Regions from separate parts of the Marinobacterium sp. YM272 genome, predicted to be linked through region 2. Evidence: predicted binding sites of a transcription regulator. Region 2 holds the regulator's gene; the other holds the start of a gene.

Evidence for each region. Region 2 encodes PhoB, which activates phosphate uptake and scavenging genes when phosphate is short. Its sites were predicted from a motif close to TGTCATANNNNTGTCANA; they were not measured.
Region 1: the regulator PhoB is predicted to act here: its motif matches at 2,731-2,748, upstream of phbB (acetoacetyl-CoA reductase).

Annotation. Positions count from the first base shown of each region.
Region 1 is NZ_CP194171.1:3,881,367-3,886,297, forward strand. It holds gene ACQUQP_RS17270 (DUF349 domain-containing protein) at 1-154, shown strand, start outside; gene ACQUQP_RS17275 (IS1182 family transposase) at 318-1,718, opposite strand; gene phbB (acetoacetyl-CoA reductase) at 1,821-2,570, opposite strand; gene ACQUQP_RS17285 (MATE family efflux transporter) at 2,815-4,158, opposite strand; gene ACQUQP_RS17290 (16S rRNA (uracil(1498)-N(3))-methyltransferase) at 4,334-4,931, shown strand, end outside.
Region 2 is NZ_CP194171.1:323,983-328,913, forward strand. It holds gene phoU (phosphate signaling complex protein PhoU) at 95-859, shown strand; gene ACQUQP_RS01595 (DUF1415 domain-containing protein) at 869-1,471, opposite strand; gene ACQUQP_RS01600 (chorismate--pyruvate lyase family protein) at 1,551-2,072, shown strand; gene ubiA (4-hydroxybenzoate octaprenyltransferase) at 2,166-3,050, shown strand; gene phoB (phosphate regulon transcriptional regulator PhoB) at 3,165-3,860, shown strand; gene phoR (phosphate regulon sensor histidine kinase PhoR) at 3,893-4,931, shown strand, end outside.

The sequences.
Region 1 (4,931 bases), 910 kb from region 2:
GCTACGGCTGCAGCAGGCCCTCGACGAGCAGAGCCGTAATCCATCCACAGCCGATGTGCTTGAGCTTGAGCTGGAATGGCGCACCATTCCGTTCAGCAGCGTTTTCCCGCAGCTGCAGCAGCGCTTCAACCAGCTTAAACAGCGCACGGAATAAGCAACCGGCAGCAGTCGCAAGACTGCCTGACCAACCGTCAGGCAATAAAAAACCGGCTATCAAGAGGCTGTGTAAAAACACAGTTCCCTCAGGCCCGGGTAAAGAACCCTGTCATTTGGCAGGGTTCTTTGTTTCTGAGCGCGGCTAATTTACAACCCATCTATCAGATCAGTTGCAGCATTCTCTGGACCCCAAGAGCATTGATCATGCGATTTAAGTTGTAAGCCATAACCGCCAACCCCATTTCTGATTCTGCACCGGATTGCCCCCAACATCCGAAACGCCGCATACCCATATTGTGCTTAAGTTGAGCAAACGGACGCTCGACAACGGCACTTCGTAACCGCATTAAACCTGGATTTTCATCAACTCTTTGCTGGGAACGATCCAGTGCGTCTTCATTGAAGTGTCGGGTGACCCAGCGTTTATCAGCGCTTGTGCACCGGCCCTGCAAGGGGCAGGCGTTACAACCAGTCCGGGCATATAGGCGGTGCTTTTTCTTGCGATTGTAGGTCTGGTAGGTCAACAACTGACCGGCTGGGCAAGTAAACTGATCTTGCTCACTGTCGTAGGTGAACTCACTTTTCTGGAAGTAGTTCCCCTTATTGTTAACAGCGCGATTGACCGGAACTGCGGGTTCGATGCCTTGCTCCTCACATCGCTCCAACTGCTCCCCATTGGAGTAGCCTGCATCGGCGAGAACTTGAAGTGTATCTGCACCAAGCTCCGACTTTGCAGCCGTTGCTATCGGCTCCAATTGACGGTTGTCGCTACCTTCGGTCGTGACATCATGATGGACGATCAGGCCAGTCTCTACGTCAACGGCACTTTGTACGTTATATCCAACCACAATGCCTTCCCGGCCGGAGCGCATACGCTTGGCCTCAGGCTCGGTTTCACAGCACTGTGATGCCCCTTCATCTAGAGAGCTTGAGAGCCCGTCGAGCTTTACTTTGCGCTTCTGGAGCTGACCCAATGCCTCGTGGATGGAGCCTTTCTCGTTCATATCCGATTGCTCGGATTTAGCCATCAGGTGCAGGTAATCATCAATCTTTCGGTTTAAACGTTTCTGGAGCGCGTCGAACTGCTTACGGTTATACGTTTTACTCATGCTGGCGGCCGCTCGGAACTTGCTGCCATCAATCGCTATCATCCGACTATCAAGTAGGCTCGCGTCACGGCAAAACTGAATGAAGCCGCGGCAGGCCTCGCGTATGGCTTTGCTGTTTTGTTGACGGAAGTTAGCCAGTGTCTTGAAGTCGGGCGCCAATCGCTTCATCAGCCACAGTACTTCGACGTTGCGGTGGCACTCTTTCTCTAGTCTGCGGGTACTGCGCACTTGGTTGAGGTACCCGTAGGTATAGAGTTTAAGGAGGTCGGCCGGGTCATAGGGTTTGCGACCGGTGTGTTTGGTAGCGGCCTGAGTAAAGCCCAGAGCTAGCATATCCAATGAATCCATGTAGGCATCGATAACCCTGACAGGATTATCTGCCGAGACATAATCATCTAAGCTTTCTGGAAACAGAGTGCTCTGCTGCCGGGGTTCCCCTTTGAGATGACGCATAAAAAAATACCCGCACTTATTGGTGCGGGTATTTTGTCGGTATAGAGAGTGTTTTTACACACCCTCATCAAAGCCGGTTTTTTTATCGATGCAGCTAACGCATCAGTGCATGTGCTGACCACCGTTGATGGAGAAGTCGGCGCCAGTGATATAGCCGGAGTGCTCGTCCGCCAGGAAGGCAACCATGCGGCCGATCTCTTCCGGTGTACCCAGACGACCTACCGGGATGTTGGAGGCGATCTTCTTCAGTACCTCTTCATCGATCTTGGCAACCATCGCGGTCATGATGTAGCCCGGAGAAACGGTGTTAACCGTCACACCCTTGGAGGCAACTTCCTGCGCCAGCGCCTTGGTGAAGCCGTGGATACCGGCCTTGGCAGCGGAGTAGTTACACTGACCGAACTGGCCTTTCTGAGCGTTGATGGAGGAGATGTTGATCACGCGACCGAAGCCGGCTTCCAGCATCGGGTTAATCGCCAGGCGGGTCATGTGGAACATGGAGTCCAGGTTGGCGGTCAGGACTTCGTCCCACTGCTCCCAGCTCATCTTCTTGAAGGTACCGTCGCGAGTGATACCCGCGTTGTTTACCAGTACACTGATGTCACCGCCAGTCAGTTCTTTGACCGTGGCCACACACTGGGCACAGGATTCGGCGTCGGTTACGTCGCCGTATGCCACCTCGATTTCGTAGCCGTCTTTCTTCTGCTCTTCCTGCCAGGCCTTGGCCTTTTCGTGCTTACCGCCGCTGTTGTAACCAGCGACTACGCGGTATCCCGCATCAGCCAGTTGACGACAGATCGCCGTACCAAGACCGCCGGTTCCACCGGTTACCAGAGCTACTTTCTGACTCATAATATCGCACCCCTCTGTGTTTACTTATAACGAACCAGTTAAATCCGGTTTTCGAATTTGTATTAGATTTTGTACGTGATCTTCCCTTGATCATAGTACGCACATGGTCTAACAAACAACCGTTAATCTGTTGTTCAGCTACAAAAGCATACCGACGGGGTTTGACTTAATGATGACAGCCAGGGAAGGATGCGGTGAATAGGTCCATGACACCTCCGGTCAGACGGAGATTCTCTCGGCCGGCTCAATGCTTCTCTAGCCGCGACAGGTAACGACGCATCCAGGTGTAGGCGAGGGTCGCAGTGATACCGTTGGCGATCACCAGCGCAGCGAACATGCCGTCCAAACCAAACAGCAGACTGCCGAGCCAGCCGAGCGGTACATACATGATAAACAGTCTGAACAGGCTGATGCGCATAGCCCGCATCGGCTGGTGCAACGCGTTGAACGAAGACGCGCTAAGGAAGGTGATCGCCTGAAAGCCGAATCCCGCCGGGACCAGCACCATCCAAAGCGCCAGCCAGCGGGACACATCGGCATCCTCGGTAAACAGAGCCGCCATCGGATCCGCGAACAGAAACAGAAGCAGATAGACCAGCCCCTGCCAGATCAGCGCGAAACGCACCGCCCACATATAGGCTTTTTTCACCCGCTCGACCTGACCCGCACCGTAGTTCTGACTGATAAAGGGAGGCAGGGTCATGGACAATGCCAGGCAGACCAGCAGCGACAGCGACTCTACCCGGTTACCCACCCCGTAAGCGGCGACAGCCTCGGCGCCATGCCCCGCTACCACCGCGGTCAACACACCGTTCGCCAGTGGCGTCATCATGTTCGACAGCGCGGCCGGCAGGCTTATCTGCATCAGCTGTTTCCAGTGACCCAGCATCTCCCGCAGATCGGGCCAAACCAGCAACAACATGCGGCGCCGGATATAGAGCAGGTAAAGCGCAAGCACCGTGGTGGTACTCCAGGCCAGAACGCTGGCGATGGCCGCGCCCTGAATCCCCAGGGCCGGGATCGGTCCCCAGCCGAAGATCAACAGCGGATCAAGCAACAGGTTCAACAGTGCGGAGACCAGCATCACCATGCCGGACATGCGCGTATCGCCGGCGGCCCTGAAAATGCTGTTGCACACCATGTTCAACACCAGGAACACCGAACCGGAAAACCAGACCGTCATGTAGGCGTGGATATAGGGCATCAGCTGCGGTTCTGCTCCCATCGCACGGAACACGGGATCGATAATCCAATGCCCGCCAATGCCCACCGCCGACATCAGCACAACAGTCATAATCAGGTTATCGGTGGCCATTCGCGACGCGTTACGGGTTTCACCCGCACCGATCAGCCGCGCCAGGGTGGCCGAGGTGCCGACACCCAGCCCGATCGCCAGACTGGTCACGGAAAAGGTGACGGGGAAGGTGAACGCCAGCGCCGCCAGCGGCTCGGTGCCCAGCTGACCCACGAACCAGATATCCGCAATGTTGAACAGCATCAGGCTGACGATGCCGACCATCATCGGCAGGGTCATGCGCACGAGCGTGGAGCGGATCGGGGCGTTGAGAATATCGGGAGCTGGAGACATGAGCGGGCCGGTTCACAGACGGAGGCGCAGTTTACCATAGCGCCCGGAAACTGACTAAGCCGTCAGGCCGGCCGGGCCTTGTCGACAGCCCGAATACCCGCGCTTATTGGCTACCCCTGACATAGCGATCTTCAGCTGTAGTATTATCCCCGCTGCTGTAGAAAACGGGCTCACCATGAATCTTATTTTGCTGTTCGAAGACGATTTCACCGCGCCGGGTGAGGTCCACCTGCATGATCGCCGCCTGACACATATCCGCGAAGTGCACAGGGCCGAGCCGGGCGACCGGCTCAGGGTTGGCATGATCAATGGCGCCCTCGGAAGCGGCCGCCTGCTGACTATATCCGAACATGAAGCGGTCATGCGGGTGGAGCTGGATAACGCACCGCCGCCTGCCCTGCCACTCACCCTGATCCTGGCGCTGCCACGCCCGAAGATGTTCAAGCGTACACTTCAGGCAGTGGCCAGCATGGGCGTAAAGGACCTCTGGCTGATCAACTCCTACCGGGTGGACAAAAGTTACTGGGGTTCTCCGCTGCTCACCGATGCCGGGCTTAGAGAGCAACTGCTGCTAGGGCTGGAGCAGGCGGGCGATACGATGCTACCGAAGGTGCACCTGCGCAAACGTTTTAAACCCTTTGTCGAAGACGAGTTGCCAGACCTGTGCCGGGAGAAAAGAGCACTGCTCGCACACCCGTATAATGCCGAGCCCTGCCCTTCAGCCTCAGCTGAACCCACCCTGCTGGCAGTGGGTCCGGAGGGCGGCTTTATTC
Region 2 (4,931 bases):
TGCAATGTAGGTTAGCGCCCTTTATAATCAAGCCATATCCACCCCCAGATTCCCACTTTGTTGACTGGCCCAACCCACGACGGAGAGCATAACCGTGCAATACGAAGAGGATAGTTACTCCAATCATATTTCCCACCAGTTCAACGAAGAGCTGGAGAAGATCCGCACGCAGATGCTGACCATGGGCGGTATCGTGGAACGTCAGGTATTTGACGCCATCGAAGCGTTGTTGACCAATGATGAAGAGATGGCTGAGCAGGCGCGCCTCATCGACCGTCAGACCAACGAAATGGAGCTGGCGATTGATGAGCAGTGCACCCGCACCATCGCCCTGCGCCAGCCAACGGCCTCTGACCTGCGCCTGATCCTGTCGATCAGCCGTTCCGTGGCAGACCTGGAGCGCATCGGTGATGAAGCCACCCGTATCGCCCAGCAGGCGATCGAAATGGCCGAGAGCAACAGCTCCACCCAGCACGGTTTCCAGGAAGTCCGCCATATCGGCGAAGTGGTTCGCACCATGGTCCGTGACATGCTGACCGCCTTTGCCCGCAACGACCTGGAGCTGGCATACCGCGTGGCCAAGCAGGACCGTAAGGTGGACCAGGAATACCGCACCGCCATGCGTACGCTGGTCACCTTCATGATGGAAGATGTACGTTCCATCTCCAGCATCATGAACGTGATCTGGGTACTGCGCAGCCTGGAACGTATCGGCGACCACGCCCGTAACCTGGCCGAACACCTGATCTTCCAGGTCAGCGGCACCGACGTGCGCCACCAGAGCCTGAAGTCCATCAAGCAGACGGTACGCGAGGAAACCGGCGGCAAGGGCGCCGGCAACGATAGCGAAGAGGAGTAAGGCCGCGCCTTACTCTTTTTCGGCCTCTTTAGCCTGCGGCCAGTAGTCTGCCAGCGGCGGGAACCGGGCAATCAGCCTTTCCCGCCCGATCTCGCGCAGCCGCGCGATGTTGCGCTCCGGTATCTGATCCGCATCGCCGTAGCTGGCGAGCACCCGGCTCATTTCGTCCTGGCGGATCAGGTGCAGGGTCGGATAGGGTGCGCGGTTGGTCCAGTGACTGATATCGCTCTCGTCGACGCCGTCGAACAGATAGCCGGGATGAAAACTGGCGATCTGGAACAGATCCTCCACCCCGGCCCGCTCCAGCAGTGCCTCTGCATCCGCCACCAGATCGAGAAACTCGTCAAAGTCGCTCAGCAGCCAGGGCGTGATCACCAGCGTTGTGGATAACTCCGTTGCCGGCGTTGCCACCAGCTCCGACAGCTGCTGCAGAAAATCCCGTAACAGCTCATCCTCGTTAGCCGCGTCCGATACCTGGTAGCGAATCGTTCCGGCCTTTACCACCGGCGCCGCGAACGGACACAGATTGAGCCCAACCACCATCGCTTCGACCCACTGCCGGGTCAATATCTCCGCCTGTTCGATCAGACGTTCATCGCTTTCACTACTCATAGGCCAGTCCTAACTCAGGTGTGCTGATGATACACTCTGGCACGCACAGGAATCACCCGCACACGCTGCCGAGGTCCTTTTGAAAACCGATCGTCCCCAGCCAGAAAACGCGCGCCACTGGCGCTGCCTCAAACATCCGATCCGGGCACCACGGCGACTGCGCCGCTGGCTCACCGATCACGGCTCACTGACACGGCTGTTGAAACGCGCCAGCGGCAACCGTTTCTCGGTGCGCGTAGCCGCGCAGGGTTTTGCCAGACCCGGTGCCATGGAGGCGGTAGCGCTGGGCCTGAAACCCCGGCAGCAGGCGCTGATCCGCGAGGTTTACCTGTGCGGTAACGGCGAGCCCTGGGTCTACGCCCGCACCGTTATCCCCGTATCCACTCTCAGCGGCCGTCACCGCACCCTGAAACTGATCGGCACTCGCTCGTTAGGCTCGCTGCTGTTTCGTGATCCCGGCATGCGCCGCGAGCCGCTACAGATCGCCCGGCTTGAGGATCATCTCTGGGCGCGGCGCTCGGTATTCCACCTGGACGACAAACCGCTGCTGGTGTGCGAGGTTTTTCTGCCGTCGCTGGAACACATACAATATCCGGCCTGATATCACCTGCTGACCCCGTCTCATCGGTACAATGCAGGAAAAATTATAATAAACGTGCTTTTAACCCAGGGGCACTTTTAACCAAGGGGCAGTATGGCTATGTCGATGACCAACAGCAGCTCAGCGGGCAAGCTCAACACCTATATTCAGCTGATGCGAGCCGACCGCCCCATCGGCACCTACCTGCTGCTCTGGCCCACGCTCTGGGCGCTGTGGATCGCAGCTGAGGGTGTGCCGCCCCTGCACCTGCTGATTATTTTCTCAATGGGGGTGTGGCTGACCCGCTCCGCCGGCTGTGTGATCAACGATTACGCCGACCGCCATTTCGATGCCCACGTGAAGCGTACCAAGGACCGCCCCCTGGCCACCGGCCGCGTCAGCGAAAAAGAGGCACTGAGCCTGTTTGCCGGCCTGATGCTGGCCGCCTTTGCGCTGGTGCTGTTCACCAATCAGATGACCATCCTGATGTCGTTCGCGGGCCTGGCGCTGGCCTTTATCTACCCGTTCATGAAACGCCACACCCATCTGCCCCAGGTGTTTCTCGGCGCCGCATTCGGCTGGGCGATTCCGATGTCGTTTACGGCGGTACAGGAGCAGCTGCCACTGATCGCCTGGGTCATTTTCCTCGCCAAGCTGGCCTGGACCGTGGCCTATGACACCATGTACGCGATGGTGGACCGGGACGACGACCTGAAAATCGGCATCAAATCCACCGCTGTCCTGTTTGGCCGCCATGACCGGCTGATGGTGGGCCTGCTGCATATCGCCGCCCTGATGCTGCTGCTGATCGTCGGCGCCATGGCGGGACTTGGCGTCTGGTTCCATCTGGGGCTTTTCGGCGCTGCCGTGCTGTTTATCTACCAGCAGTGGCTGATCCGCGAGCGCGAACGCATGCCCTGCCTGAAGGCGTTTCTGAACAACCACTGGGCCGAATTACTGGTACTTGTGGGCATCATCGCCGATTACGCGCTGGCCTAAAGAGCGCTATCCCGACCTTAAGTCGCCTGATTCTGCTATTGTCATATTTGTGTAACGCAAACGTCTTGTAATAGTCGCGATTCACAACAGCAGAAATTTCAGAGGCAGTGACGCATGTCTGCATCAAAACGGGTTTTGATCGTTGACGATGAAGCTCCGATCAGGGAAATGATTGCCGTAGCGCTTGAGATGGCCGGCTACGAATGTATGGAAGCGGAAAATGCCCAGGAGGCCCACGCGCTCATCCTGGATCATAAGCCGGACATGGTCCTGCTGGACTGGATGATGCCGGGTACCAGCGGGGTCGAATTCGCCCGCCGCCTGCGCAAGGATGAGGTTACCGCGGACATCCCGGTCATCATGCTGACCGCCAAGACCGACGAGGACAACAAGGTGAAGGGCCTCGAGGCCGGCGTCGACGATTACATTATCAAGCCGTTTTCACCGCGCGAGCTGGTTGCCCGACTCAAAGCAGTACTGCGCCGGGCTACCCCCAAGGGCGTGGAAGAGCCGGTCACCGTTGACGGCCTTTGCCTCGATCCCGTTTCCCACCGGGTTACCGCCGATTCATCACCGGTCGAGCTTGGGCCGACGGAGTTCCGCCTGCTGCAGTTTTTCATGACCCACCAGGATCGCGCCTACTCCCGCAGCCAGTTACTCGACATGGTCTGGGGCGGAAACGTTTATGTCGAAGAACGCACCGTAGATGTGCATATCCGCCGCTTGCGCAAAGCACTTGGCGAACGTCATGATTACCTCGTACAAACCGTTCGCGGTACCGGCTACCGCTTCTCTTCTCAGGTCGCCTGAACCCCAGCCGCGGCCAACGGACACGAGGTTTTATGCGTCACACACGCACACCGATGAACCTGCCCCTGATCGGAGCAGCCCTGGTAGGGCTGGGCGCCGGAGCCCTGCTTTCCTATCCGGGCTGGGGCCTGGCGCTGAGCATGCTGGCATGGAGCATCTATCACGCGCGCCAGTTCAACAAAGTGATGAGCTGGTTATCCCGGGAAGCAGACGATATGCCACCGGAAGGCACCGGCCTCTGGGGTGATCTGCTGGATCAGCTGGCAAGACGCCGCAAACGCGCTGTCGCCCGCGAAGACAAGCTCAAAGCGGTGATCAGCCGCTTCCAGCAGAGCACCGCATCGCTCTTCGATGCCATCGTCATCATCGATCGCGACAACAACCTGGAGTGGTGGAACAAGGCCGCGGAAACCCTGCTTGGGTTCCAGGACAGCGACCGTGGCAAGTCGATCTTCAACCTGGCGCGTGACCCCCGCTTTATCCGCTACTACCAGAAAGAGCAGTACCAGGAACCACTGCAGCTGGTCTCGCCGATAAACTCTCATACTTTCCTGCAGCATCAGATCAGCCGTTTCGGCGATGGAGACCGGGTACTGGTATCCCGGGACGTCACCCGACTGGTGAAACTGGAGCAGACCCGTCAGGACTTCGTCGCCAACGCCTCCCACGAGCTGCGCACCCCGTTGACCGTGATTCACGGCTACGTGGAGACCTTTCTTGAACAGGATCTGCCGCGACCGCTGCATCGCGGGCTGTCGCAGATGCAGCACCAGACCACGCGGATGGAACGTCTGGTGGCGGACCTGCTGCTGCTTTCCAGGCTCGAAGCCACCGAACACATCACCGATCTGCACCCGGTGGGGATCCAACGGCTGATCGAGCAGATTCATCGCGATGCAGAGGAGCTGTCAGGGGATCGCGCCCACCATTTCCAGGTGGAGATCGAGCCCGGCTACCAGCTGCTGGGCCAGGAGCTGGAACTGCACAGTGCGCTCTCCAACCTGGTATTCAATGCGGTGCGTTACACTCCAGGTCCTGGCGAGATCAGCATTCGCTGGTGGGTGGATGATA